DNA from 2 places in the Ammoniphilus sp. CFH 90114 genome. Region 1 is predicted to be linked to the other one. Evidence: riboswitches for the same ligand, from Rfam matches in the RefSeq annotation. Region 1 holds a riboswitch; the other holds the start of a gene.

Region 1 (4,217 bases):
AGTAGAGATGGATGTTCTGATAAGCCAAACCATTTTAAACTCATCTTATTTTCTCTCCCCTTCCACTAGCTCTTCAAATTTTTGGAGAATCGGTGCAGCCGTTGATGAGTCCTCAGGATGGCGGAGCATAAGATGAAGAGCTAATCCGGTTTGGGTAGCTAATCCTAGGGAAACACCTTCTTCAGGGGAGACTTCCAGCGTAACCGTTTGATACTCCTTCACTTGCTCCTTGTGAACACTCCACGCTACGGCGTTCCCAGCTCTCAAGACCTTCACGTTCTCTAGAAGGAGGAATGCTTTAGAAAGTGCCTCTTTGTTTGGCGGAGTCACAAGGATTACATCAACCATACTACCAGGAACGAGAAAGCCGGATACTCCTTTTACCTCATCTACACTTATCGAGACGGCACGCTTGCCAGGTTGAATTTCTACTTCTAAGGAAGTATTAATCTTTGCTTCCGGCTCGGCCACAGGAAGTTCTTCTCCTTGTGGGGCTTCTACCACAGGTGTCATTGTCTCGGTAGGTGCAGGCGGCAATAGAAGGAGATACAGACTTCCTGAAGCCAACATCCCAAAGATTACAGCCCATATCCAAATGGTTTTTGTTTTCATCCGTCTCTCTCCTGATGCTCTAGTTTACTCTACCAATTTGTATCCATAGGCCCCATAGGATGAACCCGCTGAGACTATTGGACCAGATATCGTCTTTTCTATAAATCGACCGACTACTTCCGCCCCTTGATTGTTATCACTAACCGATTCAATAAAAAAGAAGGCAAAACCAACCACACGAACCTGTTTAATTTGGTTTTGCTGCGTTACCACAGGCTGATAAACAGGGATAAGCCCTATTCTTGGACAATTCACTGGATAATCCGTGTAAGTAGCCCCTGGATAAGGACAAGAGGAGATCCGATGCTCAATGGCTCGTTTGGTAGGATTGGCAATCTGTCCAGTCTCCGTGTTCAGAACATCATAAACGCTAAGCTCTCCGTCAAACCCTTGCTGTAAATCTCTCTCGTAGTTACTAGCTCCTGAACCTGTAAGCGCTAGAGCGCCAAAGTTTCCTGTATCTGCTGTTCCCACTTTTAACTTGGCCTGCTGTCCAAAGGTTAAAGGGGTCCCCGCATTAACTCCAAGGGGGATGGCCCCCACCCCTGCACCGATTGGACCGAACTTAATTTTGGCTGTAGCATGGATCGTGTTGTCCGAAAAACCTAATACCTTCGAAAAAGTTGCAAGCACTTCTTTCGACGATCCTCCTGCTAGGGACATGTCAGTACGGTCAAAAGTTAAGGTTAAGTCAGACGCTTCTACCCCATTTCCTTGAGCAACATGTTCTGCAGCACGCTGGCCCAGATCCGGTCTACTGGGATAATCCATCGCTCCAGCTAAAACAGCGGAATCGACAGCCTTTTGAAGTCTTGATTTTTCAAGATAAATCACGCCTATATCTAACACTAATGCAGTCATGCCTAATAATAACGTCATCACCATCGCCACGATGATGACAACCGTACCTTTTTCTGAACGCAGTAAGTTCATCATGTTATTCCACCCTCATCACTGTTTTCGTTGTGATCGTATAGGGACTTTGAAAAACCGTTTTAGTTATGGGTGAAATAAAATCAATAGGATAGGATATCGTCACTGTAGCGTATACTCCACGTGTTCGGTTTGCTTGAGCTGGTGTAACGGAAAAAGAAAGTTTAGATGACTGTAAACCGGGAGTTCCACTAAGGATCATCTGGCTAACTTCTGCATCCGTCTTTCCCACGCTTGCGGCCCGTGCAGCTTCACGTCCCGCATGATCAAGCATTAAATTGGTATGAAGAACGAGTCCAAAATCAAGGATGCCAATAAGGAGAATAAGCAAGATCGGTAAGCATAATGCCAACTCCACAGTAGACTGCCCCTTATTGGATCGCATTACCTTACACCCCAGGCGTACACAGCAGGTATGCGTCGTTCTTTGATATCCTTCCACACTGAAATGACCAGTGCAATGATTATGATTAGGTCGGTCATAAGACATCGACTCCTTGATGATAGAAGAGAACCCCGCGGGGGCGGGGTGGTTGCAATAATTAAAAATAGTTTTTTATGGTGTTGGTGTTGTTGTTGTCGGGCTAACTTGTCCTGCAATGTTAGCGAATGCGTCAGTTATAGCCGTACCTAATGGACTAGCAGTAATTAAAGCTAGTATCCCAACAATAACCCCCAAAATTAACGCATACTCCGTCATACCCTGACCTTTTTCCTCTTTGAACAAACGTGTTAGATGTTTCAACATAATGTCTCCTCCTCTAATTGTTGTGGAACAACCCTTAAAGTCCCGAAGGAGATGGCATCTACTTATGTAAAGTAGGCTTACATCTTCGGCAACTGGCTGGCCTAGCCATTCGTGCTTTAGCCCCTTTAGTTTTGCGTCCTTGAGTTTCCTCAAGTTTGCCCTTTCGGTTGTTTATGTCTCTATCTTAGTGGGAAATACGGCTATTTATAATCCGACAAAGTTCCTGTTATTTTTACAATGTTTGACATTGGAATTCCAACTATTTACCTAGATGGTAAATTAGATATATGATTCCAGTTCTATTTCTCTCGAAAGTCTGACAGAATTATGAACTTGTGCTTTATCTTATTTTCCATTATGGTAGAAAAAATTAGAATCTGGATGTGATGAAAGTGAAGATTCAATCTTTTCACTATACCAAGCGAAATACGGAACAAAATTTAACAATAGAACTCGAAACAGCTTTTACTTTTGCTAGGAGATTTTTCGGGCTAATGGGAAGGGGAACAATCCAGCGTGGAATATTATTCAATAGAACCAAACAAGTACATATGTTTTTCATGCGGTTCCCTATCGATGTTTACTTTCTAAACCAAGAAGGTGTAGTTATTCGGATAGTAAAAGACTTAAGACCTTGGCGGATCAGCCCCTATGTGAAGGAAGCTTATTATGTCATTGAATTACAGGTAGGGCATCCATATCTCCTAGAGATCGGGGATGTTTTTCAAGTAAGTTGAGGATGGATATTTGCAAAAATACTTTATTTATTTGCAACCTCTTATATTTTATTTGCAATCTGTTCACACCCATAAAACCCCCTCTACTTCAAGAGCTGTTTTTTGACGTTTTTATATATATAATGTGACTTAAATAAGAACTTTTACAGGAGGAAAGAATGGATGCATAAAATCGCCTTATCCATTATTGCTGGCTTCATTCTCATCTATCTTCAGTCACTAATGGTCATGAAGTTGAATGGTTATTCGTCCATTGAGTTTAATAATCTCTCTATATTATTCTCCTTATGGGCCGTGAACGTGATTATGGTATATAGTTTATTATTCAATTTAAAGAAACCAATACTCGAATCGGAAAATCAAGCTTAGCTACCGACTTTCTTCCGTTCTTCCAAAACCAGTAGACAACCATAACAAAACAGCCCCCGCTATTATCACGCGAGGGCTGTTTCCATTATCCTTACTTCTTCTCTGCAATTTCCTCGATTAGTTGTTGGACAAAGTCATGAAGTGCCATCGTACCTAGGTCACCCTGATCTCTCTTACGCACAGCCACTTGTCCATTTTCTGCTTCAGCTTTCCCGATTACTGCCATATATGGCATCTTCTCTAGCTGAGCTTGTCTAATCTTATATCCAATTTTCTCGTTACGATTATCGAGTTCTACACGGATGCCAACTCGCTTCAACTTTTGTACGACTTCTTCCGCATATCCGGCTAAATCGTTGCTAATGGTTAAGACCTTCACTTGAGTTGGAGATATCCAAAGCGGGAACTTGCCTTCGTAAACTTCAATCAAGTAAGCCGTTAGACGTTCCATTGTAGAAAGAATACCACGGTGAATAACAACTGGACGATGTGGTTTGTCATCATCTCCAATGTACTCAAGCTGGAATCTCTCTGGAAGTAAGAAGTCTAATTGAGCTGTTGATAGCGTTTCGTCTTTACCAATGGCTGTCTTTACCATAACGTCAAGCTTCGGGCCGTAGAAAGCTGCTTCCCCTTCTACTTCCTTATACGGCAGACCAAGGTTATCCATCGCATTCTTCAGCATAGATTGAGCCATTTCCCATAGTTCGTCATTTTGGACGTACTTTTCCTTATCCTCTGGATCACGATATGACAAACGGAACCAGTAATCCGTGATATTCAAATCCTTATAAGCTTGTTGGATTAATTGAACAACA
Region 2 (4,217 bases), on a different contig from region 1:
GTGCAACCCATGAAGTAAATCAGATTATCTTAACTACGAATGAAAGTGCCGAGAAAATTGAATTAGCCAGCAAGATGATAGGAAATATTGCTAACCAAACGAACCTACTAGCACTCAATGCCGCTATTGAGGCAGCTAGAGCTGGTGAAGCTGGAAAAGGGTTTGCCGTTGTTGCCGATGAGATACGGAAGTTAGCTGAACAATCCAATGGGTTTACCAACGAGATCGCAAATATTATTTCTGAATTAACATCAAAGACTGAACATGCTGTAAACACCATGCAAGAAGTGAATCAAATCATTTCTTTACAAACCCATAGTGTGGAGACAGTAAGTAATAAGTTTATCGGTATTGCAGAAGCGATTGATAAGATGCAGGGTGTTATTCAAAATTTGAATGCTTCTTCTAGTCAAATGAAGGATAAGAAGGAAGATATTATTGAAATCTTCCAAGACTTGTCTGCCATTTCAGAGGAAAATGCAGCATGTACGGAGGTTGCTTCTACTACCATAGAGGGACAAGTGAGTGCCATAGAAAGTGTAGCCGACTCTAGTGATCAATTAGCTAGGTTGTCCGAAGAAATTAAAGGATTTATTATTAAATTTAAGCATTAGAGGGAGCATTTCTCTCCCGAGGCCAGTCTATTACTTGATATTCGTGTATAGACTGGCTTTTTCAATCTTTACTGGAATAAAACGATATATATGGATAGGATTTGATTATTGTAGTTTTTCCAATAAGAGGATTAGAGGAGGATTCGATGAGATCATTAATCGGAGGATTCACAACCGAGATTAAGACTGAAAAAGGGATAGCTGAGATGAAGAAGTTAAATATTAACGGTACGGAACAGTGGGTGGTGATGAGAGGTCAAGATCGAACTAGTCCTATACTGTTTCATCTACATGGGGGTCCAGGGGGATCTCAAACAGGTAATTTCAGAAAGTATCTTAGCGATTTAGAGAAGGACTTTGTCGTTATCAATTGGGATCAACGAGGGGCAGGGAAGTCCTATCATCCCAATATTCCTCAAGAGACGATGAATATGAACCAACTTGTAGAAGACGCAAAGGAAGTCATCTCTTATGCGTTACATCGTTTCCAACAGAAACAAGTGTTCTTAACAGGACAGTCCTTTGGTAGTGTATTGGGGATGTTGCTTTTACATAGATATCCTGAGTTTGTTCAGGCTTATATTGGAATTAATCAAGTAGTCTACCGTGCAGAAGAGGAATTAGCATGCTATGAAACAACATTACAAATAGCAAAAGAACGGGGAGACAAAAAAGCGATAGAAGATTTAACAACAATGGGAAGGCCCATTAACGGTTCTTACCAAAATACGAAAGATTTAGTTAGGCAAAGAGGACTAATTACGAAGTATAAAGGGGTTAGTTATAAAAAAAGTACACACCTCATTCAGTTTGCGAGCATCTTTTGTTCTGAGTTAACTTTTAAAGAAAAAATAAATTTTATGAAAGGATTCACCTTCTCCATTGATACTTTGTGGGAAGAGTGGTCAAGTATGAATCTAAGGGAAAAAATTATAGAAGTACATGTCCCGATTTACTTTATAGCGGGTAAGCATGATAGGCTGGTTCCTCTGGAAAGCACTTCACAATATTTTGAAATACTAAAAGCCCCTAAAAAGGAACTCGTCATATTCGAAGAATCGGGTCATCTGGCTTGTTTTGAAGAGCCAGGCAAGTTTTGTGAATTGCTAAAAACAATCAAAGAAACATCTGTAGCCTTCTAAGGCAAAGTTTTTGATAAATTATTGAAATTATTGACTAAAATTGTCATAATAAGAATATCATAATTTAGTTCTAAAAGACTATATAAAGGACTAAAGTAACGAATTTAACCAGAGCGATAATGGCAAACCCATCGAAAGATGGGGACGCAAAGCCTCAGACCTAAGGGACCCCCTATGGTGGCTGGGTTACCGAAATTGGCGATTCATATATGGGATATAAAACCATGATATGGGGAAACCACTTTCATTTTTGAAGTGGTTTTTTAGTTATCCAAGTAACGGTAGGTATGGAGTAATAGTTTCCTATCGCGTTAGGGTATCTATAATTTTTGAAAATGGAGAATAACAACAAATGGATCCTAGAGATAGAGTGATAGACAAACGGAAAACCACGAAAGTTCTATATGATCACTTTTTAAATATCATGTACGATACTCGTGAAATCTATTTTTTTGATACTAGTACACTAAAATTTGTTGAAGTGAATACGGTTGCATCAAAGAATTTGGGTTATACCCTAGATGAACTTCTTGATATGAGCCCTGTGGAAGTCATGACGAGACTGACAGAAAAAGAGTTTCAAAGAATTATTGATCCGTTGACTTCTGGCAAGCAAACCGTTGTTTCACTAGAAACATCCCTGCTTCGGAAGGATTCTACGGTTTATCCTGTGGAAATTCAGTTGTATTTAATTGAAAAGGAAAATCAAAGCTTAGTACTCGCGATCGTGAATGATATTATTGAGCGAAAACAAGCAGAGGAGATGATTCATTATTTATCTTACCAGGATCATATCACTTGTTTACCTAATCGAATGCTGTTTAATGACCGTTTAAGTGTAAGCCTCTCCAATGCTAAACGAAACCAGTCCATTGTGACGGTTCTCTTTCTTGATCTAGACCGCTTTAAACATCTCAATGATCCTCTCGGTCATGATAAAGGGGATGCAATCTTGCGGCAAGTGGCTCATAAGCTCAAGTTCTGCTTACGCGAGAATGATACCATCTCGCGGTTTGGGGGAGATGAGTTTGCCATTATACTCTCGGACGTCGGCCGAGTAGAAGATGCCGGTAGAGTAGCTGGAAGAGTTCTGGATAAATTATCGGAGACTTTGAACTTTGAGGAATTTGAATTTCGTTTGACGGCTAGCATAGGGATCAGTTTGTATCCGTTTGACGGAAATACGAGAGAAGAATTACTGAAAAATGCCCACTCTGCGATGTATAAAGCGAAAGAGCGGGGAGGAAATTGCTACCAGTTCTATGCATCTGAAATGAATGCAAGGATGTTTGAACGACTCGTATTAGAGAACGGATTACATAAAGCATTGGATCGCAATGAATTCGTTCTTTATTACCAGCCTCAATATGACAGCAAGACTTTGGAGATTACGGGTGTAGAAGCGCTAGTGCGATGGAACCACCCGGACTTAGGACTAGTTCCTCCTGCGGATTTTATCCCTTTATCTGAAGAAATCGGACATATTATACCATTGGGGATTTGGGTGCTCTATACCGCTTGCGTGCAGAACAAGGCATGGCAAGATGCAGGATATCCTCCAATATCCGTATCGGTCATTCTATCTACTAAGCAATTCAAACAGAGCAATTTAGTTCAACTTGTATCTGATGTTCTTAACGAAACGGGTTTAGAGCCCCAATACCTAAAACTAGAGTTAACAGAAACGGATATGATGGAAAATACGGATGAAATCCTGGCGACCCTTCAACAATTGAAGAACATGGGGATTAAAATTATGATTGATGATTTTGGAAAAGGGTATTCATCCCTTGGCTATTTGAAGAAGTTTCCTGTTGATATCTTGAAAATTGATCAGTCTTTTATTCGGGAAATCGAATCTAGTCCTAGTGAAAGAGAAATCGTCATCGCAATTCTTCAACTTGCTCAAATACTAGATTTGCAAGTGATTGCGGAGGGGATTGAAACCGAGGAACAGTTTGCCTTTCTTCGTAAACATGACTGTGATGTGATGCAAGGATACTATTTTTCCAAGCCTTTACCTTTGAGGGAGATTGAAGAAGTTCTAAAGGTAAAAAGGAAGATTGAGGCTCCAAAAGGGATTGTAGGATGATAAAAGATAATGGTAGTTATATATTGGAAGTCGGCGAGAAGGAACTGTGGGAAACGACCGAAACTCTCCAAGCTCTTATTAAATCGTCTCCTTTAGCAATTGTGTCTTTTGATCATGATGGTCATGTGAACATGTGGAATCCGGCTGCCGAGAAGTTGCTGGGTTGGCGGGAAGAAGAAGTGCTAAATAAACCGAACCCGCTGTTTTCTGAAGATACGAATGCGGATGAATTTAGCAATCTATTGGGGCTTTTGCTGCAAGGAAATGCTTTGACCGATGTAGAAATCAGGAGAGCGAGGAAAGATGGATCGACTATTGATTTAAGCCTGTCCATTACGCTCTTATATGATAAACAAGGGGATATACGTG

Evidence for each region. A riboswitch is a leader RNA that binds a small molecule or an ion and turns the genes downstream of it on or off. The one in region 1 is predicted to bind cyclic di-GMP.
Region 2: another riboswitch for cyclic di-GMP. It lies ahead of EIZ39_RS13315 (sensor domain-containing protein); the one in region 1 lies ahead of EIZ39_RS05255 (Flp family type IVb pilin).

The regions. Positions count from the first base shown of each region.
Region 1 covers NZ_SDLI01000002.1:120,048-124,264, reverse strand. The annotation lists gene EIZ39_RS05275 (CpaE/TadZ family protein) at 1-44, opposite strand, end outside; gene cpaB (Flp pilus assembly protein CpaB) at 46-612, opposite strand; gene EIZ39_RS05265 (pilus assembly protein TadG-related protein) at 637-1,548, opposite strand; gene EIZ39_RS05260 (TadE/TadG family type IV pilus assembly protein) at 1,550-1,930, opposite strand; gene EIZ39_RS05255 (Flp family type IVb pilin) at 2,102-2,293, opposite strand; cyclic di-GMP riboswitch class I at 2,378-2,463, opposite strand; gene EIZ39_RS05250 (DUF192 domain-containing protein) at 2,686-3,030, shown strand; gene EIZ39_RS05245 (hypothetical protein) at 3,193-3,399, shown strand; gene thrS (threonine--tRNA ligase) at 3,491-4,217, opposite strand, start outside.
Region 2 covers NZ_SDLI01000005.1:206,894-211,110, forward strand. The annotation lists gene EIZ39_RS13305 (methyl-accepting chemotaxis protein) at 1-614, shown strand, start outside; gene EIZ39_RS13310 (alpha/beta fold hydrolase) at 761-1,756, shown strand; cyclic di-GMP riboswitch class I at 1,868-1,950, shown strand; gene EIZ39_RS13315 (sensor domain-containing protein) at 2,109-3,848, shown strand; gene EIZ39_RS13320 (sensor domain-containing protein) at 3,845-4,217, shown strand, end outside.